One region of the Nocardia sp. NBC_01327 genome, then DNA from elsewhere that is predicted to be linked to it. Evidence: riboswitches for the same ligand, from Rfam matches in the RefSeq annotation. Region 1 holds a riboswitch; each other region holds the start of a gene.

Region 1 (9,948 bases):
CTGCGCATTCGGCGTATCGAAGTTCACCCGGACCGTTTGCGGATCCACCACCGTGCTGCCCGCGTACCCGGCGAGGTAGCTGGCGCCCAGCGGGGCCTTCGCACCACCCAGGGCGACAATGGAATCGAAGTTCTTGCGCACCGAATCCGCCGTGAGCGGCGTGCCGTCACTGAAGGTGATGCCGTCCTTCAGATGGAAGCTGAAGGATTTGGCGTCCGCGCTGACGAACCAGGTATCGGCCAGCCACGGCTTGATCTGACCGGTGGCCGGATCCTGATCGACCAGCGAATCCACCACCTGCCGGTCCACATAGATGGTCTGGTTGGTGGCCGACTGCGCCGGATCGGAGCAGGTCGGGGCCAGCGACAGGCCGTAGCGCAGGGTGCCGCCGGCCTGCGGCGGGCCCGAGGGCGCACCGCCCGCACTGCTGTCCGATCCCCCACACGCCGCGAGGCTGAGGGTGGCGGCTACAGCGCCGGCCAGGGCTAGCGGGCGCATCATTGGGGACTTCAGCACTGAGGTTCTCCGGAGGGGTAGCGATGGTCGCCGAGCGGACGGCTCGGAATATGAAGGCGCAGTATGGGTGCGCGCACTGGCAGTGGATCGGGGCGGGAGGTCATGGCTTCGGCTTCGGCAGGCCGGGGGGATTGATGCGGGACTGCTGGACCACTTCGCTCTTCAGGCCCCAGCGGTCGATGACCTTCTGGTACGTGCCGTGGTCGATGGCGTACTGCACGGCCTTCTGGAACGCGCCCACCAGGCCGTTGTCCTTACGGGTGAGCACACCGATCTCGGCCTGCAGGGCGTCGCCCGCGCCGGAGAAGGTGGCGACCACCTTGGTCTGGCCGGCGGTGGCGGAGTGGTACTGCGCTGCCGGATTGGGGCCGAGCAGGCCGTCCAGGCGGCCGGAGGCGAGCGCCAGGTAGTAGTCGGTGGACTGCTGGTAGTAGGTGATATCGATCTTGGGCAGGCCCGCGGCGATATTCGCCTCGTTCCAGGACACCAGCACCTGCTCCTGATTGGTGCCGGACTGCACGCCGATCTTCTTGCCCGCCAGCGACTTCCGATCGGTGTAGGTCCAGTTCGCGCCGTTGGGCACCTCCAGCGCGAGATTGTCGAGGCGGTAGGTGGCGAAGTCGTACTTCTCCTTGCGCTCCTCGGTGACGGTGACATTGGAGATGAAGGCGTCCACCTCACCGGAGTCGACCTTCACGAAGTTCTGCGTCCAATCCGCCGCGCGCAGATCGACTTTCAGCCCGAGAATGTCGGCGAACAGTGTCGCGAAGTCGACCTCGGAGCCGACGATGGTGCGATCGTCGGTGGCGTGGAAGCGCAGCGGCGGGGCGGAGGTGGCGGCGCCGGTCACGATCAGCGTGCCGCGGTCGCGAATGGCCTGCGGTACCAGTGCGGCAATGGCATCCACCTTGTCGGCGTGCACCCGGGTGGCCTGCTCCGGCGACAGGTCGTAGACCTGCCCGTTCACCGTGCGCACGCTGTCGGAACCGCCGTCGCCGCTGCCGCAGCCGCCGACGAAGAGACCGAGGATGGCGACGGCGAGAGCGGTGCTGATCCGTCTGCGACGGCTGGACAGAGACATGAGGATCCTCAGGGGAGGGACGCGTCAGAGCGCGTGCGCGAGAAAGGCTTTGGTGCGCGAATGCGCCGGGGCGTCGAAAACCTGACAGGGCGGTCCCTGTTCGACGATCTGCCCGGCCTCCAGCAGCACCACGGTGTCGGCGACCTCGCGGGCGAAACCGAGCTCATGGGTGACGATCACCAGGGTGGAACCGCCGCGCGCCAGCTCCCGGATGACATCGAGAACCTCGCCGACCAGCTGCGGATCCAATGCGGAGGTGGGCTCGTCGAACAGCACCACCTCGGGGCGCAGCGCCAGGGCGCGGGCGATCGCGACCCGCTGCTGCTGACCGCCGGAGAGCCGGCGCGGATACTCATCGGCCTTGTCCGCCAGGCCGACCCGGTCCAGCCACTCCAGCGCCTCGGCCCGAGCCTGGGCCCGCGGCCGCCGCAGCGCACCGATGGGCGCGAGCGCCACATTGTCCCGAACCGTCAGGTGCGGAAACAGATTGAAGTTCTGGAAGACGAATCCGATACGCGCCCGCTGGCGCAGAATCTCGCGCTCGGGCAGCTCGTGCAGCTTATTGCCGCGCCGCCGGTAACCGACCAGCTCACCGCCGACCCGGACGGTTCCGGCATCCACCTTCTCCAGATGATTGATGGTGCGCAACAGCGTGGACTTGCCCGATCCGGACGGGCCGAGAATCACGGTGACCTCGCCGGGCCGCACCGTCAGATCGATCCCGCCCAGCACCTGATGGGTGCCGAAAGACTTTCTTACACTGCGCAATTCGACCGCGTACTCGCTCATCGCACACTGCCTTTCGCGAAGTGCCGCTCGATGTAGTACTGCGCGATATTCAGCAGCGTGGTCAGCACGATGTACCAGACCGTCGCCACCATCAGCAGCGGCACCACCCGGCCATTCCGGCCGAAGATCACCTGCACCTGATAGAAGAGTTCGGCGATGGCCATGGTCGAGACGATGGAGGTGCCCTTGAAAAGGCTGATCACCTCATTGGCGGCATTCGGCAGAATGCCGCGCATCGCCTGCGGGACGATCACTTGGAAGAATTGGCGCCGCCACGGGAGCCCGAGCGATTTCGCGGCCTCCCACTGCCCCTGATCGACCGAAATAATGCCCGCGCGAATGATTTCCGCGGAGTACGCCGCCTGATGCAGCGCCAAACCTATGACGGCGGCGGTGAATCCGCTCAGCACATTGTTCGTATCGGCGTGCAGGAACTCCGGTCCGAACGGAATGCCCAGCGACACAGTCTTGTACAGATAGGCGAGATTGAACCAGAAGAGCAACTGCACAATCAGCGGGATCGAACGGAATGCCCAGATGTAGGTCCAGGAAATCACCTGCAGCACCGGGTTTTTCGACAACCGGCCGATCGCCAGCCAGATCCCGATGAAGAAGCCGAGCAGTGTGCCCCAGAAGGTCAGCTCCAGTGTCACCTTCAGCGCCGCCAGCACCGACGAGGCGGTGATGTACTGCGCGAAGGTGGACCAGTCCCAGCCCGGATTGGTGATCAGGCCGTGCGCGAACTGTGCCACCAGCACCAGCGCGATGCCGCCGGTCACCCAGCGCCACGGATGCCAGGTCCGGCCGACGGTCAATTCGCTGTCGTCCGCTGCGGTCGCCTCCCGGGATCCGGGTCGCGCAGCCAGGGTGCTCATATGGATTCGTCCTCCATCGGTCCCGGCGGTAGCACCCGCACCCGCGGGCGGGGGGTTGCTGCGACGTCTACGAGCCAGGTCTCTCGGTCGCTCTGGATGGTGAGGATGACGCTACGAGCCGGGGCAGCGAGTGTCGCCGGTCCGGATCAGCGTGAGTTCAAACAGGAACGGCGCTCAGCTCGCGGCCTCGCTGATTCCCGGCGGCACGGCATCATGCAATCCACGAAAACCACTGCGGTGGAAGACGAGCGGCTCGTCGTCGGAATGTGCGCTGACCCGGTGCACACGCAGCAGGACCACGGCGTGATCACCCGCCGCGACCTGCTCGTATATCGACGCTTCCAACCACGCGGCGGCTCCCCCGATGAAGGCGGCATTGCCGTTGCCGGTGCGCAGATCCACATCCCGGAAACGATCGCCCTTCCGCGAGCTCAGACTGCGGGCCGCCGCCTCCTGATGCCCGCCGAGCAGGCTCAATCCGAGCCGGCTGGCCTTCTCCAGGCGCGGCCAGGTCTCCGAGGAGTACTGCACGCACAGGGATACCAGCGGTGGATCGAGGGATACCGGGACAAAGGTGCTCACCACCATCCCGTATGCCTCGCCGCCGATCTGCGCGCATACCGCCACCACTCCACTCGGGAAGTGCGCGAAGGTTTTTCGCAGGTCAGCGCCATCGGTAGAAGTCAGTGCGGCCCCGCCGCCGTGTATCGAGGTCAGCTCGCCCATCACCACACTCCACCACCGGGCCAACTCCCCCAACAGGTTTGAATTCACCACGATCCCAAAACGGGCGAACCCGCCCGACCATGGTGGTCGAGCGGGTCCGCCTGAATTCGGTGCGCCGGACGCGCCCCGAATCGCGTGTCTGTTTACTTGGCCGTGTTGAACGGCGCGTTGATGGTGGTGAAGTACTGCACCGCGGCCAGGATGGCGACCGGGGCGGTCACCAGCAGCTGACCCGCGAGGGTGCCCAGGAAACCGATGGCGGCCATGCCACCGAGGCAGCCGAGGACGGCGGCCGGAACGATCGGGCCGAAGAGACCCACGATCGCGGCAGCGGCAGCGCCCGCGCCGACAACACCACCGATGACGCAACCGATGGCCGCGCCGCTGATGCCGCCGACCAGGGTGCCGATGGTGGCGCCGGTCGCGATGGTGTCCTTGAGGCGGTTCCAGGCGGCCTGCTCACGGTCGTACGGGGTCTTCCAGGGCGCGGTGTCCTGGAACGGCAGGTCGACGGGCTTGTAGACGGCGTGGTCCACGTCGAACTGCGGGGTCAGAGTGGCGACATTGTCCTTGATCTCCGCGGCGATCGGGAACTGGAAATCGTCCACGCGGAAGTTCAGGTCGGTGCCCGCGACGGTGGTGCCGTTGGCGGCCTTGATCTTGAAGACACCGTCTTCATTGACCAGCGAGCCCGCATCGGTCTTGATGATCGTGCTGGTGTCGGTGGTGGTGGCGGTGTAATCGATGGCGCCCGAAGGAGACTCGGGGGCAGCATTGACAGTTCCCGCGGTCACGCCCAGCGCAGCGGTCACCAGCGCCGCAATAGCGGCGAATTTCTTCATTTTCATGTACTGCTTCCCTCATCTACTTTGTGCAGTGCGTCGGCAAGCATCGAGCAAAACCCTCGTGAACGGGACCCTTAAAACCGGCTTGATTCGAACTCGTGACACGAGGACGGCCCCCGTCCGGAGTCCGGGCGGGGGCTGTGTCCCTGCAGCTATTTCTGCGTCTCCGCAGCGTGCGTGGCTACTTGGCGGGAGCCACGTTGAAGGGAGCGTTGATGGTCGTGAAGTACTGCGCGGCAGCCAGAATCGCGACCGGAGCGGTCACCAGCAACTGGCCCGCGAGGGTACCCAGGAAGCCGATGGCGGCCATGCCACCGAGGCAGCCGAGAACGGCGGCCGGAACGATCGGGCCGAACAGGCCCACGATGGCAGCGGCAGCGGCACCGGCGCCGACAACGCCGCCGATGACACAGCCGACAGCCGCGCCGCCGACGCCACCGACCAGGGTGCCGATGGTGGCACCGGTGGAGATGGTGTCCTTCATGCGGTTCCAGGCGGCCTGCTCACGGTCGTACGGGGTCTTCCAGGGCGCGGTGTCCTCGAAAGGCAGGGCGACCGGCTGGTAGACCGCGTGCTCCACGTCGAACTGCGGGGTCAGCGTCGCGACGTTGTCCTTGATCTCCGCGGCGATCGGGAACTGGAAGTCATCGACACGGAAGCTCAGATCGGTACCGGCAACGGTGGTGCCGTTGGCGGCCTTGATCTTGAAGACACCGTTGTCATTGACCAGCGAACCACCATCGGTCTTGATGATCGTGCTGGTCTCGGTGGTGGTGGAGGTGTAGTTGATGGCGCTTGCATCAGCGGCTTCCGGGGCTGCGCCCGCGGTACCAGCGGTTACGCCCAGGGCAGCGATCATCAGCGCCGCAGCAGCGGCGCATTTCTTCGACAACATATGTTCGGTTTTCCTCATCAGGCGATCCGTAGGGGGAACTCCAAGATCGAAGCTGCATGACGAGAACAAAAGATGACTCGAAGGTGCCGCAGCAGTGAATATCTGTGCGGCACCTGTGAGTCAGCTAGTTATTTCGCAGGCGGCTGATTGATCGAAGGCTCGGTGATCGTGCTGAAGTACTGCACCGCAGCGAGAATCGCGACCGGTGCGGTAATCAGCAACTGACCCGCCAGGGTGCCGAGGAAACCGATGGCGGCAATACCGCCGAGGCAGCCCACCACGGCGGCCGGAACGATCGGGCCGAACAGGCCGACAATCGCGGCGGCCGCGGCGCCGGCGCCGATAACGCCACCGATGACGCAGCCCACTGCCGCGCCGCCGATGCCACCTACCGCGGTGCCGATGGTCGCGCCCACGCCGACGGTGTCACGCAGACGACCCCAGGCCGCCTGTTCGCGGTCGTAGTCCGACTTCCACGGCGCCGAATTCTCGAAAGGCAGTGCGACAGGCTTGTATACGGCGTGCTCGGTATCGAACTGCGGTGTCAGGGTCGCAGTACGGTCCTTGATATCCGCCGCGATCGGGAAGACGAAATCGTCTACCCGGAAGCTCAATTCGGTGCCGGCGACCGTTGTCCCATTGGCCGCCTTGATCTTGAAGACACCGTTGTCGACCACCAGCGAACCCGCGTCGGTGGAGATAACGGTGTTCTTGTCGGAATTCGTTGCCGAGTAATTGATTACACCGTTGTCCGGTACGGCCGGAGCCGCTCCGGCAGTCGCCAACGGTGCGACTGATGCCGCGATCGCAAGTGCCGCGATCCCGGTTAATTCCCTCATCTTCATTTGGTACTGCTTCCTCGCCACTGCCTGAAACGAACTGATAGCGGCAAGCATCAAGCAACCAGCGATTTCGCTGGAGGTTAAAAACCACCTTGATTCTGGGCAGGCGTAATCACATCCATTACCCGGCACGTAATCGCTTCTCGCGGAACGGTTCCGGGCGCGTCAGGCTTTTTTGGCGGCGGCCTTGGCCTGCTTCTTGAATTCCCTTACCTGCGTGAGGGTTTCGGCATCGGTCACATCCGCTACCGAGCGGCGGGAGCCGTCCTCGCCGTAGGCGCCCGCGGCCTCGCGCCAGCCACCGGCGGTGAGGCCGCGCTGTTTGCCCAGGAGGGCCAGGAAGATTCGGGCCTTCTGATCACCGAAGCCGGGCAGCGCCCTGAGGCGCTTCAGGATTTCCTTGCCGTCGGGATCACCCTGGGTCCACAGGCCCGAGGTCTTGCCGTCGTAGTTCTCGACGATGAAGTGCGCCAGCTCCTGCACCCGGCGGCCCATGGAACGGCCGTAGCGGTGGATGGCGGGCGGGGTGGAGGCCAGCTCCTCGAACTCCGCCGGATCGGTGTCGGCGATCCGCCGGATATCGAAGCCGCCCATCCGATCGGCCAGCTTCTGCGGGCCGCGGAAGGCGTGCTCCATGGGAAACTGCTGGTCCAGCAGCATGCCGGTCAGCAGGGCGAAGTCGTCGTCCGACAACAGCTTGTCCGCCTCGGGGTCCTGCGCGAGGCACAGTTTGCGGCTCACCATCGTCAGATCATCCCACCCCGCCCCGAATCCGGACCGATCACCCGGCCGCCGCGGCTCTGCCTTGCGGTGACGCGGGTCACGACTAGGCTCGGCGGCATGCCCGACACCATGGCTATTTCTACAGTGGGAACCGTGCCGCACGATGGCACCGGGGCCGGCTTACGTCCGGACCGATTCGACAGCGACGGCCAGGATCAACTGGTCGATGTCCAAGATCTGCAGGCCGCGCTACCGGGAATCCGGCGGCTGCGGAACTGGGCGCACGAGGCTCTTGCCACCCAGGCCGGCGAAAGCGCCGTCGACATCGGGTCCGGCACCGGGTCCGAGGTCTTCACCTTCGCCGAGCTGGCCGGGCCGGACGGCACCGCGATCGGCGTCGAACCAGACCCGGACCTGCGTGCCGCCGCCGAACGCCGCGCCGCGCAGACCGGTTCGGCCGCGAAGTTCGCCTCCGGGGACGCCTACGGGCTGCCCTTCGGCAGCGACACCTTCGATGTCGCCCTGTGCGAACGCGTCTTCCAACACCTGACCAGCCCGGCCCGCGCCGCCGGAGAGATCGCTCGCGTCTTGAAACCGGGCGGCCGCGTGGTCGTCCTGGACAGCGACTGGGGCACCGCCGTTGTCCATCCGGGCGACCCGAAGGTGGTGCACGAGGTCATCGAGACCATGATCGCCCGCACCACCAACCCCTTCGCCGGGCGCCGACTGGCCGGACAGCTCACCCAGGCCGGACTGGTCGTGGACGATATCGGCTCGCACGCGCTCATCCAGGACGGCGGCATCGGCGCCGGCGCACTGGTCGCCCGCATCGCGGACATGTCCGTCGCCCGCGGCTCCATCACCGTCCCGCAGCGCGATCAACTCATCGCCGACCTGGAAGCCGGTGCGGCCACCGGTGATATCCACCTCTCGGTAACCATCTTCGCGGTACTGGCCCACAAACCCAGCTGACAACACAGGGCACGCACCCGAGGGTGCGTGCCCTGCTGTTCGAATCCTTTTCGCGCGCACCGGATTCCGGTGCGCGCCTTCTTATTTGCTAAGCCCCCAGGAACTTTTCGGTTGCAGCCAGCAGAACGCAGGTGGCGACGCCGTCCATGGCCTTCTCCAGTTCACCGAGGGAGGGGAAGCTGGGGGCGAGGCGAATGTTCTTGTCCTCCGGGTCTTTTCCGTACGGGTAGGACGAACCGGCCGGAGTCAGGGCGATGCCCGCCTCCTTGGCCAGTGCCACCACACGGGCCGCGGTGCCCTCCAGCACATCCAGGCTGATGAAGTAGCCGCCCTTGGGCTCGGTCCAGGACGCCACCTTGGACGCACCCAGCCGGTCCTCCAGAATCCGCAGCACCAGTTTGAATTTCGGCTCCAGAATGGCGCGGTGCTTCTGCATATGGGTGCGCACACCCTCGGCATCGTTGAAGAAGCGCAGATGCCGCAGCTGGTTCACCTTGTCCGGGCCGATGCTCTTCTTGCCCGCATGGCTCAGGTACCACTCCAGATTGGCGGTGGCGGACCCGAAGAAGCTCACGCCCGAACCCGCGAAGGTGATCTTCGAGGTGGAGGCGAAAACGTAGGGGCGGTTGGGGTTTCCGGCCGCGGCGGCCAGACCCAGCACATCGAGCACCGGATCGGCGGTATCGGTCAGCGGGTGCACGGCGTAGGCGTTGTCCCAGAACAGGCGGAAGTCCGGCGCGGCGGTCGGCATCGAAACCAGTTCCCGCGTCACGGCTTCGGAGAAGGTGACACCGGTCGGGTTGGAGTAGTTCGGCACCGCCCAGATGCCCTTGATACTCGCGTCCGACGCCACCAGCTCCGCGATGGCGTGCACATCCGGGCCCTCATGGCCCATCGGGATCGGGATCATCTCGAAGCCGAGCGATTCGGTGATGGCGAAGTGCCGGTCGTAACCCGGTGCGGGACAGAGGAATTTGAGTACCGGCTCGTCCGCCCAGCGCCGCTCCGAATCGACTGCGCCGTGCAGCATGGCGAACACGATCACATCGTGCATGAGCTCCAGGCTGGCATTGTTGCCCGCCAGCAGGTTCGAGACGGGAATGCCGAGCAGCTCGCCGAAGATGGCCCGCAGCTCCGGCAAGCCGTGCAGGCCACCGTAATTGCGCACATCGGTGCCGTTGCCGTCGCGGTAATCGCCGTTGCCCGGCAGCGAAAGCAGATCCAGTGACAGATCCAGCTGCTCGGGCGCGGGTTTTCCGCGCGTAATGTCCAGCGTGAGCTTCTCGGTCCGGAGCTTCGCGTAGTTCGCGGTCTGCGATTCGTGTTCGGACACGAGCTCCGCATGGCTCATCAAACCGATCTGCGTTTGCCGGGGCATCAGACAGCCTTTCCAGGGGCTAGGGGCAATGTATGCGGGTCCTCGCACACGGCGGGCGGACCCAGCGATCACGTTACTTGGTAGGACCTCACCCTGGGGAGCTATATATCAGCCCGCACACCTGGAGGAAAAAGAAAGGGGACCCAGCGCACCCGGCAGAGCCCATTGACCCTTGCTGCCTTCCGGCCCTGGGGGAGTTCACAGGATGCGCGCCGCGCTGGATCCGTCGGCCAGTGTAGCGGCTCACCGATGCTCTTGCCGCACGGGGTCGTTACGATCCAACCGACATCGCGGGGGCACCCGCTC
Region 2 (9,948 bases), 940 kb from region 1:
GGCGAAGCTCGTGCTGCTCCTCATCGGAGAGCAACGCGACGAGATCGCGAAGATCCATGTCATCGAAGGCTGCTGTCATGTCACCACCATACGACCACCGCCGAGTTTCGGCACGGATTCCGGTCTCCGGTTACCTGGTGTCACGCGAACGAAACCGACAGTGCGTCAAGATAATTCGTACGAAACAGGCGCGACTCATGGCATTGTCTGCGGTCATTGCACCGCAGGCATTACATACCGGTCGGTCGCTGGCGATACTACCGATCAGCCACGCGCGGCGCGCGCCAGCTCCATCGTCTCGAGCATCAGCTTGCTGACCGCCTCGGTCTCGGTGAGGAAGCCGTCGTGGCCGTCGCGGGAGTGCACGATCTCCAGCCCCTTACAGCCCGGCAGCAGATCCGCCAGCTCCTGCTGATTCCGCAGCGGATACAGGCGATCGGAATCCACACCGCCGACCACACACGGTACCGGCGTGCCCGACAGCGCCGCCTCGATGCCACCGCGCCCACGGCCCACGTCGTACCGATTCAGCGCCTCGGTGAGCAGGACGTAGGTGGCCGGATCGAAACGCGAGATGAGCTTGTCGGCCTGGTACTCCAGATAGCTCTGCACCGCGTAACGCCCACCCTCCCAGGGGTTCTCGTCACCCTGGGCGAAATTCTCGAAACGGTGATCGAGCTCGGCCTCGGCGCGATAGGTGAGGTGCGCCATACGCCGCGCCAGGCCCATGCCCGTCATCGGCGCACGCCCGGTGCCGTAGTAGTCACCGCCCTGCCAGTCCGGATCGGCCTTGATGACGGCGATCTGGGTGGTCTGCTGGCCGAGCTGATCGGCGGTGGCCCGCGCACTGGCCGCGAGCACCAGTGCCGCGCCGACCCGTTCGGGATATCCGATCATCCACTCCAGCACCCGCATGCCGCCCATGGAACCGCCCACGACGGCGGCCAGGCGCTCGACCCCGAGCACATCGAAGAACTGCGCCTCCGCGGTCACCTGATCGCGCACGGTGATCTCGGGAAACCGTCCGCCCCAAGGCTTTCCGTCCGGCGCCAGCGACGCCGGACCGGTACTGCCCTTACAGCCGCCGAGCACATTGGTGGCGATGACACACCACTCGCGGGTGTCGATGGCCTTGCCGGGACCGATGGTCCCGTCCCACCAGCCGGGCTGATCGTGATGCACATCGGCCGGGCCGACCACATGCGAATCACCGGTCAGCGCATGCTCGATCAACACCAGATTGTCGGCATTCGCCGATAGTTCGCCCCAGCGTTGCACGGCCAGCGTCACGTCGGGAAGGACGGCGCCGCTCTCCAGCGCCACCTCCCCGATCGTAATGCTGCCGAGCGTGCCGTCCGGCGGCGGAAGCAGGACTTCCGCCGTCGAACGGGCAGTGCTCGATTCGATATTCGCGGTCAACTTGCGGCCGCCGTCAATCCGGCGCGCAGGTCCGCCAGGATGTCGTCGATGCCCTCGATACCCACGGCCAAACGGACCAGACCAGGGGTGACGCCGGAAGCGAGCTGCTCCTCGGGTGTCAGCTGGGAGTGGGTGGTGGAAGCCGGGTGGATGACGAGCGAGCGCACATCCCCGATGTTAGCGACATGGCTGTGCAGCACCAGGGTGTCCACGAACTTCTTGCCCGCATCCACGCCGCCGGCCAGTTCGAACGAGACGATGGCGCCGACACCCTTGGGAGCCAGTTGTTTGCCACGCTCGAACCACGGCGAACTCGGCAGCCCCGCGTAGTAGACCTTCTCGACGCCCGGCTGCTGCGTCAGGAACTCCGCCACGGCCTCCGCATTGGACACGTGCCGCTCCAGCCGCAGGCTCAGCGTCTCGATGCCCTGGCTGATCAGGAAGGCGTTGAACGGCGAAGCCGCGGCGCCCAGATCGCGCAGCAGCTGCACCCGTGCCTTGAGTGCGTACGCCGGCGCGCCGAGATCGGCGAAGACGGCGCCGTGGTAGCTGGGATCGGGGGTGGTGAAGCCCGGGAACCGCGGCTCACCGTCGGCATCGCGCACGGTCCAGTCGAAGGTGCCGCCGTCGACGATCACGCCCGCGACCGCGGCGCCGTGCCCGCCCAGGTACTTGGTGGCCGAGTGCACCACGATGTCCGCGCCGTGCTTCAGCGGCTGGAGCAGGTACGGCGTGGCGACGGTGTTGTCCACGATCAGCGGGATGCCCGCCGCGTGCGCGACACCGGCGATGCCCGGGATGTCGAAGATGGAGCTGCTCGGATTGGCGATCGTCTCGCCGTAGAACGCCTTGGTGTTCGGCCGCACGGCCGCTTCCCACTGCGCCAGATCATCGGGATCCTCGACGAAGCTGACCTCGATGCCCAGCTTGGGCAGCGAGTAGTGGAAGAGGTTGTAGGTGCCGCCGTACAGGTGCGGGCTGGACACGATGTGATCGCCCGCCGAGGCGAGGTTCAGGATCGCGTAGGTCTCCGCGGCCTGCCCGGAGGCCAGCAGCAGTGCGGCCACACCGCCCTCGAGCGCGGCGATGCGCTGCTCCACCACGTCCTGGGTGGGATTCATGATGCGGGTGTAGATATTGCCCGGCTCGGCGAGACCGAACAGCGCGGCGGCGTGATCGGTATCGCGGAAGGCGTACGAGGTGGTCTGGTAGATCGGCAGGGCGCGCGCGCCGGTGGTGGCGTCGGGGGCCTGTCCGGCGTGGATCTGCTTGGTCTCGAAGGACCAGTTGGCCGGGTCGATGTCGCTGGTTGCCGAAGAGGCAGCGGGCGCGGTCGAGTCACTCATGTCGTGCTCCAGAGAAAAGGTCGCCGAATGGCGGAGGTGGACGTTATCGGAAGGCGAATAAGCTTCGACAACAACACATCTCGGGTCCTCCTACAGTGCGCTTGCGCTCGGCCTTCGAGCGCCTGGTCCTCACCCGGAGCACCCCGCCGCTGCTGGAGGGTTGCCGATCAGCGAGCCGGGGCTTAACGCTGATGCTCTTGACCTGTTGCGAAATTCTAACGGGGACCGGTGGCGGCCGTCGCGACGGGGAGGGCGCAACTGCGCGTGTACTCCTCGTAGGCGGCGAGCACATTGTCGATGAGCTCGCGTGCCGTGCTCGCGCTGGAGCAATCGGGGAACTCGGAGGAGGCGTCGAATTCGCACTCCATGCCGATGCGCACGATGGCGTGCCAGGTGGCCGAGATCATCCGCACCGGCATGGCGTTCGGATCGGTCTGCAGGCGTTCGGCGAGCACCGTCGTCATGGACAGGGTCTTGGTATCGGCCGCGGACAGGCTTTCGGCGCGGACTGTCGCATTGCTCTGGGTGATGCGCTGCATCTGCTGAAACCAGTGGAACGGCAGCGGATTGTCGCCCTCGATGACCTGCTCGACCACGGCCATGAACGCGTCGAGCAGGGCCTGCAGCTCATTGCCGGTGATGGGCTGCGCGCGCAGCTGGTCGGCGAGCGCCCGGCCCATGTCCTCGATCGGGGCGATGACGATCGCCTCTTTGCTGTCGAAGTACCGGTTGATGGTGCGCGGTGAGACATCGGCCGCATCGGCGATCTGCTCGACGGTGGTGGCGTCGAAGCCCTGGGCATCGCACAGCTGCAGTGCCACATCGATGATGCGCGTCCGGGTCTGCTGCTTCTTGCGCTCGCGCAGACCCGGCCGATGGCGCTCCAGACTCGCCCGCTCGGGGCTGTGGAGTGTCAGTGAACCGGCATGCGTCGACGACTCGGACATGCCGTCATTGTATAGCCGTCCGGCGAGATTGTGACGAGAACCGCCAACTGTCTGATTGCGACACTTTTCTCTTGACGCCAATTGTCTGGAGGTGCCACGATGGACCAGGCTGTTCGAACCACTCCTGAGGAGACGGCATGACCACTGGGATGGCGACTCTCGCGCCCGATGAAAAATCAAGTCAGACAAGCGCTTCCAAGCGCTGGCTGGCGCTGGGCGTGATTGCCATGGCCCAGCTGATGGTGGTGCTCGACGCCACCATCGTCACTATTTCCCTGCCCTTCGCCCAGCAGGACCTCGGCATCAGCGACGGCAACCGGCAGTGGATCCTCACCGCCTACACGCTGATCTTCGGTGGCCTGCTGCTACTCGGCGGACGGCTCGCCGACTACCTCGGCCGCCGCCGCATCTTCCTGATCGGCCTGATCGGCTTCGCCGGAGCCTCGGCGCTGGCCGGACTCGCGCAGAACACCGCGGAACTGTTCGCCGGTCGCGGCCTGCAGGGTGCGTTCGGCGCACTGCTGGCGCCGGCGGCGCTGTCGCTGGTGTCGATCACCTTCACCGAGCCCAAGGAGCGGGCGCGCGCGTTCGGCGTCTTCGCCGGCGTCTCGGCGGGCGGCGCGGCCATCGGCCTGATCGTCGGCGGTCTGCTCACCGAGTACGCCAGCTGGCGCTGGTGCCTGCTGGTGAACACGCCCATCGCACTGCTGGCCTTCGCCGGCGCCATGGCGTTCGTCATCAAGGACATTCCCGCGCCGCGCACCGGCGGGTACGACCTGCCCGGCGCGGTCACCGCGACGCTCGGTCTGATCTCGGTCGTCTACGGCTTCAGCCGCGCGGCGTCGGACGGCTGGACCGCGAGCACCACCCTCGGCTTCCTCGTCGCGGGTGTGGCACTGCTCGTCGCCTTCGTGGTCATCGAACGTCGTACCGCGAATCCGCTGCTGCCACTGCGTATTCCGGGTGAGATCAACCGCGGCGGATCGTTCCTGGTCGCGCTCATCACCCCGATCGCCATGTTCGCCATGTTCCTGAACCTGAGCTTCTACCTGCAGCTCACCCTCGGGTACTCGGCGCTCAAGGCGGGTGTGTCGTTCCTGCCGTTCCCGGTGGGCATCGTCATCTCGGCCGGTATCGCCAGTGCGCTGCTGCCGAAGATCGGGCCGCGTCCGGTCATGCTGACCGGTGCGGTGCTCGGCACGGGCGGTCTGCTGTACCTGGCCCAGCTGTCCTTCGGTGACAGCTACTCCACCAGCGTGCTGCCCGCCATCCTGCTCATCGCGCTCGGCATGGGCGGATTGTTCGTGGCCATGCAGACCACCGCGCTGCATCAGGTGGACGAGAAGGATTCCGGTGTGGCCAGTGCGCTGCTGAACGCGGCGCAGCAGGTCGGCGGTTCCATCGGCACCGCGCTGCTGATGACGCTCTCGGTGCAGGCGGCCGAGCGGTATGCCAAGAATCACCCGACCATCGACAATGTGGTGGCCCGGGCGGCGATCCACAGTTATGACGTGGCGTTCTACGCGGGCGCCGGCTTCTTCCTGCTGACCATTCCGATCATCGCGTTCATGATCCGGGACAAGCCGGAGACGCTGCTGGAGGGCTCCGAGCACGTGCACGTCGGAGTCTGAGCTACCACCGCTTTCGCGGGCCGCGTCCTCTCCGGGGGCGCGGCCCGCGTCGTGCCGGGGGCAACCCGTGTCGTGCCGGGAAAGCCCCGTGGTGACGGTGCACACTACTCACCGGTAACTGAGGGCGGGGTCCCGCACAGCGGGGGCTGCCCGTGCGGTGCGGTTCATAGCAGCAGTACGCTCGTCTTGTTTGGCGCCACAAACTGTACGGACCTGGTACCAGAGGTCCCGCAGGAAACGTCGGGCATATACGTTGTTTGTTGAACAGCCGGGGTCCCCGCTCACAAGCGTGCTCACCCGGCCGTGCAATGGGAGCACCACCTTCCTAGGAGGACACGAAGTCCATGTCCAAGATCAAGGTTGAAGGGACTGTCGTCGAACTCGATGGCGACGAGATGACCCGGATCATCTGGCAGTTCATCAAGGACAAGCTGATAATTCCGTACCTCGATGTGAACCTCGAGTACTACGACCTCGGCATCGAGTACCGCGACAAGACCGATGATCAGGTCACCGTCGACGCCGCCAACGCCATCAAGAAGCACGGCGTCGGCGTGAAATGCGCGACGATCACCCCGGATGAAGCCCGCGTCGAGGAATTCGACCTCAAGAAGATGTGGCGGTCGCCGAACGGCACCATCCGCAATATTCTGGGCGGCACCATCTTCCGTGCGCCGATCATCATCTCGAATGTTCCGCGTCTGGTTCCGGGTTGGACCAAGCCGATCATCATCGGCCGTCACGCCTTCGGTGACCAGTACCGCGCCACCGATTTCAAGGTGCATCAGGCCGGCACCGTCACCCTGACCTTCACGCCGGAGGACGGCTCCGAGCCGATCCAGCACGAGGTCGTCCGCATGCCGGAAGACGGCGGCGTGATCATGGGTATGTACAACTTCCAGGACTCGATCCGGGATTTCGCGCGTGCCTCGCTGAATTACGGTCTGCAGCAGAACTACCCGGTGTACCTCTCCACGAAGAACACCATCCTGAAGGCCTACGACGGCATGTTCAAGGACACCTTCGAAGAGGTCTACCAGACCGAGTTCAAGAAGGAATTCGACGCCGCCGGCCTGACCTACGAGCACCGGCTCATCGACGATATGGTCGCCTCCGCGCTCAAGTGGGAGGGCGGCTACGTCTGGGCCTGCAAGAACTACGACGGCGATGTGCAGTCCGACACCGTCGCGCAGGGCTTCGGCTCGCTGGGCCTGATGACCTCGGTGCTGCTCACCCCGGACGGCCGCACCTGTGAGGCGGAGGCCGCGCACGGCACCGTCACCCGGCACTTCCGCCAGCACCAGCAGGGCAAGCCCACCTCCACGAACCCGATCGCCTCGATCTTCGCGTGGACCCGTGGCCTGGCTCATCGCGGCAAGCTGGACAACACCCCCGAGGTCATCGCCTTCGCGCAGACCCTCGAGGATGTCGTCATCAAGACCGTCGAGGACGGCCAGATGACCAAGGACCTGGCGCTGCTCGTCGGCGGCGATCAGGGCTACCTCACCACCGAGGAATTCCTCGGTGTGCTCGACGCCAACCTGGCGCGCACCCTGCGCTGAGGCGCAACGGCAGCTCGCCACCACATTCCGGGCACCTGTCCCGCCACTCGGCGGAGCGGGTGCCCGAACTGTTTTCCGCGCTCGGGCCGCTTTCGGCACTCGGGAAAGAGTGCCCCGGGTTCCCATCCGCCCTGTTCGTGAGTGAGATCACCGGTGCGGAGGGTATCGGGCGGGTTCGCTCGGATGTTGCGATTGGTCGTGGCCAATTCTGTCTCCGAATCTGTTGATTCCGTGTCCGAGAGCACGGCCACGTCCGGGTACGTCGAGCCGGCGGCCGGGCGCGGGTGGCATGTGCCCGCCATGCTGGCGCTGGCGATGGGCGGATTCGGCATCGGCACAACCGAATTCGTGACGATGGGATTGCTTCCGGAGATCGCGCGGGGGATGAATGTTTCCGAACCTGTTGCGGGGCACGCGGTTTCGGCGTACGCACTCGGCGTAGTGGTCGGCGCTCCGGTGATCGCGGCGCTCTGCGCGCGCATGTCGCGCAAGAAGCTGCTGATCGCGTTGATGATGGCCTTCACGCTCGGCAATGCGGCGTCGGTGTTCGCGCCCTCGTACACGACGCTGGTGATCGCGCGATTCGTGACGGGTCTGCCGCACGGCGCCTATTTCGGCGTGGCCTCGCTGGCCGCCGCCTCGCTGGCTCCGGTGGGGCAGCGTGCCAAGGCGGTTGCCGCGGTTATGCTGGGGTTGAGCGCCGCCAATGTTGTCGGCGTTCCCGCCGCCACCTGGCTGGGTCAGCACCTCGGCTGGCGGGACGCCTATGTGGTGGTCGCCGTTATCGGCGCGGCCACGGTCGCCGCGCTCTTCCGATTCGTGCCGGAGCTCACCGGTATCCGGCTCACCGATCCCCGTACCGAACTGGGCGCGCTGCGCCGTTCCCAGGTGCTGCTGACGCTGCTGGTCGGCGCGGTCGGCTTCGGCGGCATGTTCGCGGTCTACACCTACATCACCACGACGCTCACCGATGTGGCGGGCATGCCGGTCGGCCTGGTGCCGATTGTGCTGATGCTGTTCGGATTCGGAATGGTGGCGGGCAATATCATCGGCGGCGTACTGGCCGATCGCGGTGTGGATCGCGCGATATTCGCGGCATTGATATCGATGGTGGTGATCCTGGCCGTCTTTATCGCGGCGGCGCACAATCCGTATACCGCGGCGGCGGGCGCATTCTTCGTCGGAGCGTCCGGTGCGGCATTGGCACCCGGCCTGCAAACTCGGCTGATGGATGTGGCACACGATGCGCAAACTCTGGCTGCCGCGCTGAATCACGCGGCGCTCAATATCGCGAATGCCGCGGGCGCCTGGCTGGGTGGTCTGGTGATCGCCGCCGGGCTCGGTTACACGGCTCCGGCCGTGGTGGGCACGGGTCTCGCGGTGCTCGGCACGCTGTTGTTCGCTGGCACCGTGCTGATCGCCCGCGCCTCGCGTAAGGCGTAGCGGAAACGGCGTCCGGCGCGAGACTCACAGGTATCCTCGAGCTGAATTCACAGCGAACGCCGATATTCTCTCGAGTTGTCGGCCGAAGAGCGCTCTCGACTGGACAACTCCTGCTACGAAAGGAAATCCGTCATGCGTGCTGTTCGAGTCGCAGTCCTCACCGGTGGTTTGCTGGCCGGTCTGTTTCTTGTCGTTCCCGGTGTCGCTTCCGCCGATCCGGTGAGTTGCGGCCCCGATCTCAACAGTTGTGCGACCACGTGTCGTGAGACCATCGGAAACCAGAACATTCGGCTGAACGATTGCGTCATGACCGACGCCGGCTGGACCTGCGACGCCTGCCTGTACAACTCCGAGCAGTAACCCCCGGCGGGTTCGCTGGGCCGGATCGCTGGTCCGGCCCACAATCGGGCCGCATTACATACACACGTGTATGTAAGTGTACGATGCGTGAATGACCCGTACCGCGACGCCTAAGCCGCCCCGGCGCACCCAGGAGCAGCGTAGCAGCGAGATGCGGGTGCGATTGCTGGACGCGACCATCGAATGCCTGGTGGAGTACGGATACGCGGGCACGACCACGCCCCGGGTGGCCGAGCGCGCGGGGGTCACCCGGGGCGCCCAGGTGCACCATTTCGGCTCCAAGACCGATCTGGTGGTCGCGGCCATCAGCCATCTCGCGCAGCGCCGCGCGGAGGCCGCCATGCTGGAGATCGGGCGGATCAAAGCCGGGCGCGATCCCATCGCGACGGTGCTGGAATTCCTGTGGGAGGCGCATCAGGGCCCGATGTTCATCGCCGCCGTGGAGTTGTGGGTGGCCGGTCGCACGGATCCGACGCTGGCCGCCGAGATGGGCAAGGTCGAGCCGTTCGTGAACAATGCCGTGCTGCTCGCGCTGAGTCACTACGTCCCCGACGAGGTGCATCGCAAGGACGCCCGGGATTTCGTCTTCACCGCCATGGACGCCCTGCGCGGCATTCTCGTCTCGAGCTTCATCGATCCGGATCCCGAACGCGCACACCGCCGTTGGCTGCGCGCGTCGGTCCAGTTGCGTACGGCAGCGCAGGTCACGCTGCCGGGCATGCGGCTGCTCGACTGATCAGTTCTGGTGGGGCAGTAGGTGAATGCCGGTCTTGTCGGTCGAGAGCGCAAGTGAGCTGATGTACTGGATTTCGCCCTCCGGTCCCGGCACCGCCGAGGCGATCATGTCCGGCCGCTCGAATTCCATCCCGGTGACCGCGCAGGCCAGCAGTTCGCCGGACGGGTTGCCGTGCTCGTCGAACAGCGGCAGCTCGATGCCGTCGTCGGTGCGGCGCAGGTAGTACTTGCCTTTGGTGACGATGGCGGTGAGCGGCGTCGCGATGAAGGCCACGACGATCGCGACGATGGGGGAGTACGGCTTGAGCAGCTCACCGAACAGGCCGAAGAAGGTCATGATCGACAGCAGCGTCGCCGATCCGAAGCCGACCAGGCCGACCGGATTGAAGTCGTAGAGCATGCCGCGGCGGAACTCCGGCACCTTCGGCGAGAGCTTCAGCACGTACTTGTTGATCGCGATATCCGTGGCGACGGTGACGATCCAGGCGATGCCGCAGTTGGCGTA
Region 3 (9,948 bases), 800 kb from region 1:
CCGCGGAAAGCTGTGCGACCACCTCATCGGGCGTGCCGATGAACGAGTCGCGCAGCACCTCCTGCACGGTGGTCGCCACTTCCGGACCGCCATTACGGCGCAATTGCTCCAGGAAGCGCGCCGCGCCGCGTTCGGCGAGCGTCCAGGCGGTGTCGTGATCGTCGGCCACGAAAACGCCTCGGGACGCACCGATTCGGGCCTCGACGCCGGTGGGCAGCGCATCCAGGTACGCGTCCAGCAGGGGCGTCTGGATCTCCCAGAGGGTGGCGTCCGGGGCCGCCGGATCACGCGGCTGCGCCTTCGACAGCAGCAGGCCGTCGCCCGCCAGTCCGGCGCGCGCGGCCCCGGCGGCCGAGAACGTGGCCTGCCAGATGCGGTCCCGCAGCGTCCGCGCGGGCGGATTGAGACCGCGGTCCCCGACCAGCGGTGCGCCCGTCAGCGCGGCGGTCAGCGTCGCCAGTTTCTCGGCGTACACCTGCTGCCGGTTCGCGCCGGTCAGTCCGAACAATTCGAAGGCGTGCCCGGAACCGCCCGCGCCGACACCGATTTCGAGCCGGCCCGCACTGAGCACATCCAGTACCGCCGCATCCTCGGCGACCCGGATCGGATCCTCCAGCGCCAGCGTGACAATGGCGGTGCCGAGCCGCAGCCGCGGATTGCGCGCCGCCGCATGCGCCAGGAAGACGAACGGTGACGGCAGCCCGCCCTCGGCCGGATCGAGATGGTGCTGCGCCACCCAGGCCCCGTCGTAGCCGAGCCGCTCGGCCAGATCGAACTGCTCGCGGGCGTGCCGGTACACGGTCGCCGCATCTTCGCTCGCATCGGAGCGCACCAGCCTGGTGAACAGGCCGAGGCGGTGAAAACTCATAGGGTCACCTTCCCGAGATAGGCATCGCGGACAGCCGGATTGTCGCTGAGTTCGGCGGCCGTGCCGTGCAGCACGATCTCGCCGGCACGCAGCACATTCGCGGTGTGCGCAATGCTCAGTGCCAGTTCCGCCTGCTGTTCGACGATCAGGATGGCCAGGCCCAATTCCCGGTTGAGCCGGGCGATTTCCTCCAGCACCCGATCCACGAACAGCGGGGACAGTCCCATGGTCGGCTCGTCCATGCAGATGAGCCGGGGTTTGCTCATGAGCGCCCGCGCGAAGGCCAGCATCTGCTGCTCACCGCCGGACAGGGTGCCCGCCCGCTGCGTCCGCCGCTCGGCCAGCCGCGGGAAATGCTCGAACATCTCCGCGGCCCGCGCGGCCAGCACCGAGCGGCGCTCGCGGCGGATATAGCCGCCGACAAAGAGGTTCTCCTCGACCGTCATGGCCGGAAATACCCGCCGCGCCTCCGGCACCGATGCCAAACCCGCCCGGATGCGCGCGGACGGCGGTGTCTTCGTCACCTCCACACCGTCGATGCGCACCACACCGGAGGTGGGTTTCAACAGCCCGAGCGCGGTTTTCATGGTGGTCGACTTCCCCGAGGCATTGCCGCCGAGCAGGGAGACGATTTCACCGGGACGCACCTGCAGCGACACCTCGTTCAATGCGCGCGAAGGCCCGTAATGCACTACCACGCGGTCGAATTCGAGGATCGGCGCGGCGGTCTCGTCGAAGCGCGGAGCAGCGCTGCCGGCCTCGATCACCACGGCGTCAGAGTCCGGCATCGGCGCTCACCTTCTCCTCGCCTCGAATGCTCTCCACCACTTCGCCTTCCGACTCCGGCGCAGCCTGATCGACGGCGGCATCCACAGTCGGAGCGCGGCTGCGGCCGAGATATGCCTCGATGACGCGCGGGTCGGCCAGCACCTCCTCGGGTGTGCCCTCGGCGATGACGCGCCCTTCGTCCAGCACCAGCACCCGATCGGACAGGTCGTGGACCAGATCCATCTTGTGTTCGACCAGCAGCACGGTCTGTCCCTGCGCCTTCAATTCGGCCAATTGCCTGCCGATTTCGGCGGTCTCGGTCTGGTTCATGCCTGCGGCCGGCTCATCGAGCAGCAGCAGATCGGGTTCCAGCGCCAGCGCCCGTGCGATTTCGGTGCGGCGGCGGTTGGCATAGGACAGCGTGTACGCGGCATTGTCGGCACGCGGGCCGAGCCGCTCCTGGAACCGCGCCAGCTGGGCGTCGATCCTGGCGGCGGACTCCTTGCGCTCGGCCCGCACGGACGGTGTGGGCACCAGTGCGACGAAGAGTTCCGCCAGCAGAGATATCCAGCGCAGCAATGGGATTCCCGCCAGCGAGCGCAGCGGGCGGGAGGCGCGCAGGGTGGTCTGCAAGCCGACATCCACATTCTCGCGAACGGTCATATTGCCGAACACCCGCCCGTTCTGAAACGTGCGAGCAATGCCCGCGGCGGCCGCAGCCTCCGGCTTTCCGGGGCGAATTCTTTTGCCCCGCACCAGAATATCACCACTGTCTGGCTTCAATACTCCGGAGATGAGATTGACCGTCGTCGACTTACCGGACCCGTTGGGCCCGATAATCGAGACGAATTCCCCTGGCGCAATGGTGATATCGATACCATCCACGGCGCGCACCCCGCCGAACGCACGGCGCAATCCACGCACCGTGAGCGCCGGCTCAGGCTGTGACTCGGACACGTTCCCTCCTCACCAGAATTCCCTGCGGCCGGAAGCGCACGACCAGCAGCAGCACCAGCCCGTAGAGCACGATCCGCAGTTCGGGCGCGAGTCGCAGGGCCTCCGGCGCACCGATCAACACCACGGCCCCGAGAACGGCCCCGTACGGCGAGGCGGTGCCACCGAGCACCAGAATCGTCACCACCAGCAGCGACATCGGCAGATTGAACACCGTCGGATCGATATACGAGTACTGGTGCGCCAGCAGCGAACCGCCGATCCCGGAGAAGAAGGCGGCGATCGCGAAGGCCAGCGCCTTGTAATCGCGGACCGGCACCCCCGCCGAACGGGCGGCGACCTCGTCCGCGCCGATGGCCCGGATGGCGGTGCCCAATCGTGACCGCTGCATCCCGAGGATCACCGCCAGCGTGATCGCCAGCACCACCAGCTCCAACTGGAAAATCTGGGTGTGCGTGACGAATTCGAAGCCGAACAGCTCGGGCGGCGGAATTCCGAAAATGCCGTAGCTGCCGCGTGTCACCGATTCCCAATTGCGGATCAGCGCCACCGTGACGATGCCGATGCCCAGCGTGGCAATGGCGACATAGTGTCCGCCCAGCCGCCACAGCGGTGCGGCCAGCACCGAAGACACCACGGCCGCAACGATTCCCGCCGCGATGATGGCGGGCAGGAAGGCCCAGCCGTGCGATACCGTCAGCACCGCCGAGGTGTACGCGCCGATGGCGATCGGCCCCGCCTGCCCGATGGCCAACTGTCCCGCCGACCCGGCGACCAGCGTCATGGATACGGCGATGATCGCGTACGCCAGGATCTGCGTACCCACCGAGATGCCGTAATCGTTCGATACCGCCGGAATCACCAGCCCCGCAATGGCGAAGGCGATGAGCGCATGCCACCAGCGCACCCGCAGCAGCCTCCCGGAACCGAGGAAGGTCCCGGTCAGCGGCTCGGATTCGATTGCGGGCGGGCGGGCCAGCAGTCCGCCCGGCCGCAGCACCAGGAATACCACCAGCAGGCCGAAGGTGATCAGATCCCGGTACCCGTCCCCGAAGGTGTAGATGCCGAACGCCTCCACCAGCCCGAGCACGATACCGCCGAGCACCGCACCGGGAATCGAGCCGAGCCCGCCGATGGTCGCGGCGACGAAGCCGGTCATACCGACAATGCTGCCGCTGGTCGGCGAGATGTTCGAGTTGTAGAGGCCGACGAAGATGCCCGCCAGCCCACCCAGCCCGGAGGCGATGGCGAAGGCCAGCGACTGGATCCGCCCGACGCTGATGCCCATCTGCGCGGCCGCATCCGGATCCTGCGCGGTGGCCCGGATGGCCAGCCCGTACCGGCCGAAGCGCAGAAATGCCCACAGCCCCACCATGACCGAGATCGTGATGGCGAACATGACCACATCCGAGGTTCCGAACCGCACGCCGCCGACCCGGAAGTTATTGGTGGACAGCACTTCCGGGAATGGCCGTGTTTCCGGTCCGAAGATCAGCGCCACCACGTTCTCGATGATCAACCCCGCCGCCACGGTGGCGAGCAGCGCCGAAATGGCCGGCGCCCGCCGCAGCGGGCGCACCGCCAGCACATCGATACCCACCCCGACCAGCGCGGTCACGCCGACCACCACGATGATCGCCGCCCACAGCGGCGCCCCGTGCTGGGCGATCAGCCACCAGCCCAGCACCGAACCGAAGGCGAAGATCGCGCCGTGCGCGAAATTGATGACATTGGTGACCCCGAAGATCAGGGTGATGCCCACGGCAATGAGCGCATACGCATTGCCGTGGACCAGACCCGCGATAAGCGTGTCGAACATTGCCGCGCTACTTGCTACCGGTCGGCACGAATGCGCCGTTCTTCAAGAGCAATTCGATCGGCTTCACCCCGTCCGGCCGCCGCGTCTGCTGATTGAACGCGAACGAATCACCCAGGCCGATACCGCTGAAGTTCTTGACCTCGCGCAGACCCTTCAGCACGCCCTCGCGGGTGGCGCCGCCGGACTTGGCCGCCTGCACCAGCACATTGATCGCGTCATAGGCGTAGACGTTGAAGTCGCCCGGATCGGTGTTGTACTTCGCGCGGAACTTCGTCACGAAGTCCTGCACCTTCGGATTGGTATCGGACGGCGAGAAGACGCCGTTCACGATGTCTCCCTCGGCCGCCGCGCCCGCCAGTTGAATGAACTGCGGCGTGTTCTGGCCGCCGAAGAACTGGCCGTTGTATCCCACATCGCGCAACTGTTTGACCACGAGCGCACCATCCGGGCCATATCCCAGGTGCACAAACGCATCCGGGTTCGCATCGCGGCCCTTGATCAGCACCGGCCGGAAGTCCTGCGAATCGGGCAGGATCGACGAGGAGTAGGCGATCTCGATGCCCCGCTGCTGCGCGAACTGCTGGAAGTACTTGAAAGCCTCTTTACCCCAATCGGTTTCGAGGTAGACGACCGAGACCTTCTTCGCCTTCGACTGCACCCACTGGGTATTGCGATCCTGGAAGGTGTCCAAGGTGATCGAGGGGCTCCACGAATACTCGCCGCCCTTGGTGAATTCCGTCGACGAATTGGTGAAGCCGTACTGCACCAGCTTGCCCCGGTTGTACACCGGTGACGCGGCAATCGATGCGGGAGAGGAGAAGTCGCCCAATTCGGCGATGATCGAATTGTCACCGACGAACTTGGTCGCGATCGGCACCGTCTGCTTCGGGTCGGACTGCGAGTCCTCCCACTTCAGCGCCACCTTCTTACCATTGATGCCGCCGGCCGCATTGACCTGATCGATCGCCAGATCGAAGCCCTGCTGCCACAGCCGCCCGTACTCCGCCGAGGCCCCCGACTTCGGCCCCGACACACCGAAATACACGGTGTCGCCATTGCTGTCCGACGAATTGCCGCACGCCGACAACGACCCGGCCACCACGGCCGCGGACGCGATGCCCACCACTACCCGAAGCGACCGGGACCACTGCTTACTCATCTGATTCCTCTGTACTCACCCACACCACTGCCGGGCATGAGAGCGCTTGCGATGCCCGGCGGACACCACCTGGTCGTCACCCGGGGCACCCCACCGCTGTGCGAGGGTTGCCGATCAGCGAGCCGGGGCTCGAACATGCTGATACTCGTGACCGTGGGCGCAAATGTAGCGACGCGAGGATGGGCCGAGACACCCTTGGAATCAAGGTGATGTGAAGAATGGGACGAATCGCCTGTCGCGCAGGCGGTCTCGCCGCTGGTGTGGTGGCTAAACGGCCAGGTGAGAGGCCAACCAGGCCGGGAATGCGGTGAGATCGGCGAGCACCACATCCGCACCCGCGGCGGACAGTTCGGCGGCGGAATACGGACCGGTCGTCACCGCGACAGAGCAGGCATCGGCCACCTTCGCGGCGCGCACATCACCGAGATGATCGCCCACATAGATCGACGCACCGTGCTCGCGCAGCACCTCGCCCTTCTCCTCCGCCCACGCGCCGCCGACCAGATCATCGACGTCGAGACCGAGGTGATCCAGATGCAATTGCGCGTGCGGGCCGTTCTTGGCGGTGATCACCAGCACCCGCCCGCCGGCGGCGTGCACCGCGGCCAGCGCATCGACCACACCGGGCAGATGATCGCTCGGCTCCACCGCGAGTCCGGGATAGAACTGCCGGTACATGGCCACCACCTCCGGCACCCGCTCCTGCGGGAACCATTCGGCCGCCTCCACCGCCAGCGGCGGACCCAGCCGCGACACCACCAGCTCGGAATCGATCGGCACCCCGGTCTCGGCGGCCACCGCATCCCACACCGCGGCAATGCCGGGGCGGGAGTCGATCAGCGTCATATCCAGGTCGAACCCGACAACAAGTCCGTTCGGAACGGCGGTCGCACGATCAATGGCCACGCCCCGACCATACGGACACGCCGTTCTCCCCAAGAAACCGGTTGCGACCTCGAACTAGGCTGATCGGCATGGCAAATGATCGCGGATCCCTGTTCTGCAGCGTCGAGCTCGGCGCACGCATCGAACGGGTCGAGACGGAACTGATCGCCACCGGCGGCGCGGCGGCAAGCGCCCGCCTCGGCACCGAGGAGGGATTCGTCATCCCGATCGCGGGCGGTGTGGCCGCCTTCGCCGAGTACGGCTCCCCGCTCAACAAGGTGGCGGGCCTGGGGTTCGCGGGCGTTCCCGATGCGGAGGAACTCGAGGCGGTGGAAAAACAGTTCGAGGTGCGGGACACGCCCGTTCAGATCGAGCTGGCGCATCTCGGCGAACCCGCCCTCGGCGAACTCCTCACCGCGCGCGGATACCGGCTCGTGTCGTTCGAGAATGTTCTCGGCATCGCGCTGGACAGGGCGGCCGATGCCGCTCTCCCCGCGGATGTCGAGGTAAGGCACAGCGGCACAGGAGAATTCGATATCTGGCTCGATGTCATCGCCGACGGCTTCGCGCACCCCGATACCCAGGGCGTGGTCTCGCACGAGGAATTCCCGCGCGAAATCATCGCGAGCGCCATGCGCGATCTCACCGCGGCCGCCGGAGTACAGCGCTACGTCGCCGTGCACGAGGGCACGATCGCGGGCGGCGCGAGTATGCGAATGTCCCAGGGCATTGCCCAACTCACCGGAGCCGCAACACTTCCCGGCCATCGGCGGCGCGGCATTCAATCGGCGCTGCTGGCCGCCCGCCTGGCCGAGGCCACGGCGGCGGGCTGCGATATCGCCGTCATCACCACCCAGCCGGGATCCAAATCCCAGCAGAACGCCCAGCGCAGCGGCTTCGACCTGCTCTACACCCGCGCCATCCTCGTCAAGTCCGCCGCAGACTAGCCCAGCTGGCGCGCCGAAGTGGCTTAGCGTCTGGAGTCCGGAGTGGAGTACGTCAACGACCGGGCGAGGTAGCTCAGGGTCCGGAGTGGAGCAAGTCAGCGCCCGGCACCGAGTAGCTCGATGTCGAGGGTGGGGCAGCTCGAGGATCGGCGCGGTTCAGTCCGGAATTCGGTGCGCGGCAATCGGTTTCAACTGCTCCCGCAGCTGCTCACCGGCGGGTCCGAACATCTGCGCATCGGTATCGACGGCAATTTGCACGCCCTTGCCCACCAGTTCACGTCCAGCAGTGGTGATTTCGATGCGCAGCACGCGCGCATCCACCGGATCCGCGCGGCGGGCTAGCAGCCCCCGCTCCTCCAATACCCGAATGACCTTCGACGCCATCATCCGATCCGCCCCGGACATATCGGCCACCTGCTGCTGAGTCGGCAGCTCACCCTGCCGGCCCAGCCAGCCCGCCGACGCCAGCAGATTGAACTGGGTGGGCGTCAACCCGAGCGGCCGCAGATTCCGCTCCAGCGTCGCCCGCCACTCCAGCGCGGCGTGATGCAGCCAGAAACCCGGGCTCATGAGCGGACCCCGCGGGATTCCGCGAGGTCCGTCCGATGATTCAGCCACGCTGCAGTGCCTCCTTCTCCAATGCCGCGAAGGTGAGCGGCATATCCGCTCGCATGGCCTTCGCCCAGATCAGTTTGAACAGTGGTCCGAACGGACCGTGCACCTCCACCCGCTCGGACACCCGCAGCGTGCCGTCGCCGAGCGCCTCATAGGTGCGCTGCCCGCGCAGCTTCCCGAACGGGATGCCCGCCTCGCTGGTCCATGTTTTCCCCTGCTCGACCGCCGTAATCGTGAACGGCCCCGCCGGAGCGCCCTTCGGCTTGACCCATCCGGTGGTTCCCGCCTCGAACGGTCCGTCGATCCGCGACTGCTCCTCGTGCGGATCCCACTCCGACCAGCGTGCCACATCGGTCGCCACCGCCCAGACCTGGTCGATATCGCCCTTGATCACAGCTTCTTCGATGAACGAGTACATCATGACTGCCCCTGGATTTCGTTCGCGTTTTCGTTGTTGCGACAACAGTAACTGTAGTTGCGACAACAATCAACCCCTGATTCCGGACAACCCTCGACAAACAGCGAAGTGGCCGGTCCGCATGTACGCGTACCGACCACCTCGAGACCCCCCAGCTATCCGGGTCACCCCCAGCCACCGGGGCCGGACCTCCTACCGACCAGGCGGCCGGTCATATCCGAGCGGGCGGCTGGTGAAGGTGCCGCGCCCCTGGGTCCGGCTGCGCAAACGTGTTGCGTAACCGAACACTTCGGCCAGCGGCGCGGACGCCGTCACCACCACCGTGCTGCCCCGGGTCACCGAATCGAGGACCCGGCCACGGCGCGCGGCCAGATCACCGAGCACCGCACCGAGCGACTCCTCGGGAGCGGTGACGGTCAGCTCGAGCAGCGGCTCGAGCAGTGCCATCTCACTGGTGCGCAAGGCTTCTCGCAGTGCGAGCCGCCCGGCGGCACGGAAGGCCCGCTCCGACGAGTCGACCGGATGGGTCGCACCGTCAGTGAGGGTGACACGCACCCCGATCACCGGATGACCGCCGATCGGACCGTCCGCCAAGGCATCTCGGCATCCCGCCTGTACGGCGCGCACGTACTCCTCCGGCACCCGACCACCGGTCACCGTCGAGTGGAACTCGAATTCGACTGCGCCACCGGATGATTCCGCATCGACAACAAGCGGCTCCACGTCGATGACGATATCGGCGAACTGCCCGGGACCACCGCTCTGCTTGATATGCCGGAACCGCAGTCCCGACACCCCGCGCATCACCGTCTCCCGGTAGGCCACCTGCGGACGCCCGACGGCGATCCCGATCCCGCGGTCCCGGCGGATCTTCTCCACCGCCACCTCGAGATGCAGTTCACCCATGCCCGACAGCAGCGTCTGCCCCGACTCCGGATCGGTGCGGACGACCAGGGACGGATCCTCCTCCACCATCCGGGCCAGCGCGGTCGCCAGCCGCTCGGCATCGGCCGCGGTACGTGCCTCCACCGCCACCGAGACCACCGGATCACTGACGGTCGGCGGCTCCAGCAGCACCGGAGTCTCCGGCGCGCACAGCGTCGCCCCGGGTCGCGCCGACTTGGGTCCGATCACGGCGACAATCTGTCCCGCCACAGCCTCCTCCAGTTCCTCGTGCCGATCCGCCTGCACCCGCAGGATGCGGCCGATCCGCTCGGTGCGCCCGGCGCCTACATCCAGCACCGACGCACCCTTCCGCAGCGTGCCCGCGTATACGCGCACGAACGTCAGCCGCCCGGTACCGGTCGCCTGCACCTTGAATACCAGTGCCACAAGGGATTCCGCCGGATCCGCGGTGAGCTCGAAGCCCTCGCCGCGCACCGGAGGTCGATCCGACGGCGAAGGCAGGTATGCCACCACGGCATCCAGCAGCGGTTCCACACCGATATTCCGGTACGCCGCACCGCACAGCACCACCACGATCTCGCCCGTGAGGGTGAGCGCGCGCAGCGCCGC

What was found. A riboswitch is a leader RNA that binds a small molecule or an ion and turns the genes downstream of it on or off. The one in region 1 is predicted to bind S-adenosylmethionine.
Region 2: it holds a riboswitch for S-adenosylmethionine, as region 1 does, so the genes downstream of both, OG326_RS07390 (bifunctional o-acetylhomoserine/o-acetylserine sulfhydrylase) here and OG326_RS03495 (amino acid ABC transporter permease) in region 1, are expected to answer to the same signal.
Region 3: it holds a riboswitch for S-adenosylmethionine, as region 1 does, so the genes downstream of both, OG326_RS41625 (ABC transporter substrate-binding protein) here and OG326_RS03495 (amino acid ABC transporter permease) in region 1, are expected to answer to the same signal.

Annotation. Positions count from the first base shown of each region.
Region 1 is NZ_CP108383.1:785,430-795,377, reverse strand. Features, by position in the region: gene OG326_RS03510 (ABC transporter substrate-binding protein) at 1-501, opposite strand, end outside; gene OG326_RS03505 (ABC transporter substrate-binding protein) at 617-1,597, opposite strand; gene OG326_RS03500 (amino acid ABC transporter ATP-binding protein) at 1,622-2,386, opposite strand; gene OG326_RS03495 (amino acid ABC transporter permease) at 2,383-3,261, opposite strand; SAM riboswitch class I at 3,272-3,364, opposite strand; gene OG326_RS03490 (flavin reductase family protein) at 3,436-3,987, opposite strand; gene OG326_RS03485 (hypothetical protein) at 4,131-4,835, opposite strand; gene OG326_RS03480 (hypothetical protein) at 5,014-5,727, opposite strand; gene OG326_RS03475 (hypothetical protein) at 5,856-6,572, opposite strand; gene OG326_RS03470 (HhH-GPD-type base excision DNA repair protein) at 6,735-7,313, opposite strand; gene OG326_RS03465 (methyltransferase domain-containing protein) at 7,446-8,264, shown strand; gene OG326_RS03460 (aminotransferase class I/II-fold pyridoxal phosphate-dependent enzyme) at 8,353-9,642, opposite strand; RNA gene ffs (signal recognition particle sRNA small type) at 9,776-9,870, opposite strand.
Region 2 is NZ_CP108383.1:1,725,960-1,735,907, forward strand. Features, by position in the region: gene OG326_RS07380 (hypothetical protein) at 1-79, opposite strand, end outside; gene metX (homoserine O-acetyltransferase MetX) at 265-1,419, opposite strand; gene OG326_RS07390 (bifunctional o-acetylhomoserine/o-acetylserine sulfhydrylase) at 1,416-2,765, opposite strand; SAM riboswitch class IV at 2,858-2,968, opposite strand; gene OG326_RS07395 (TetR/AcrR family transcriptional regulator) at 2,981-3,712, opposite strand; gene OG326_RS07400 (MFS transporter) at 3,850-5,343, shown strand; gene OG326_RS07405 (NADP-dependent isocitrate dehydrogenase) at 5,688-6,905, shown strand; gene OG326_RS07410 (MFS transporter) at 7,137-8,348, shown strand; gene OG326_RS07415 (hypothetical protein) at 8,481-8,708, shown strand; gene OG326_RS07420 (TetR/AcrR family transcriptional regulator) at 8,800-9,444, shown strand; gene OG326_RS07425 (purine-cytosine permease family protein) at 9,445-9,948, opposite strand, start outside.
Region 3 is NZ_CP108383.1:9,072,806-9,082,753, forward strand. Features, by position in the region: gene OG326_RS41605 (putative FMN-dependent luciferase-like monooxygenase) at 1-868, opposite strand, end outside; gene OG326_RS41610 (ABC transporter ATP-binding protein) at 865-1,656, opposite strand; gene OG326_RS41615 (ABC transporter ATP-binding protein) at 1,643-2,593, opposite strand; gene OG326_RS41620 (ABC transporter permease) at 2,574-4,409, opposite strand; gene OG326_RS41625 (ABC transporter substrate-binding protein) at 4,417-5,568, opposite strand; SAM riboswitch class IV at 5,606-5,721, opposite strand; gene OG326_RS41630 (HAD family hydrolase) at 5,836-6,474, opposite strand; gene OG326_RS41635 (GNAT family N-acetyltransferase) at 6,564-7,400, shown strand; gene OG326_RS41640 (MarR family winged helix-turn-helix transcriptional regulator) at 7,557-8,018, opposite strand; gene OG326_RS41645 (SRPBCC family protein) at 8,011-8,436, opposite strand; gene fusA (elongation factor G) at 8,626-9,948, opposite strand, start outside.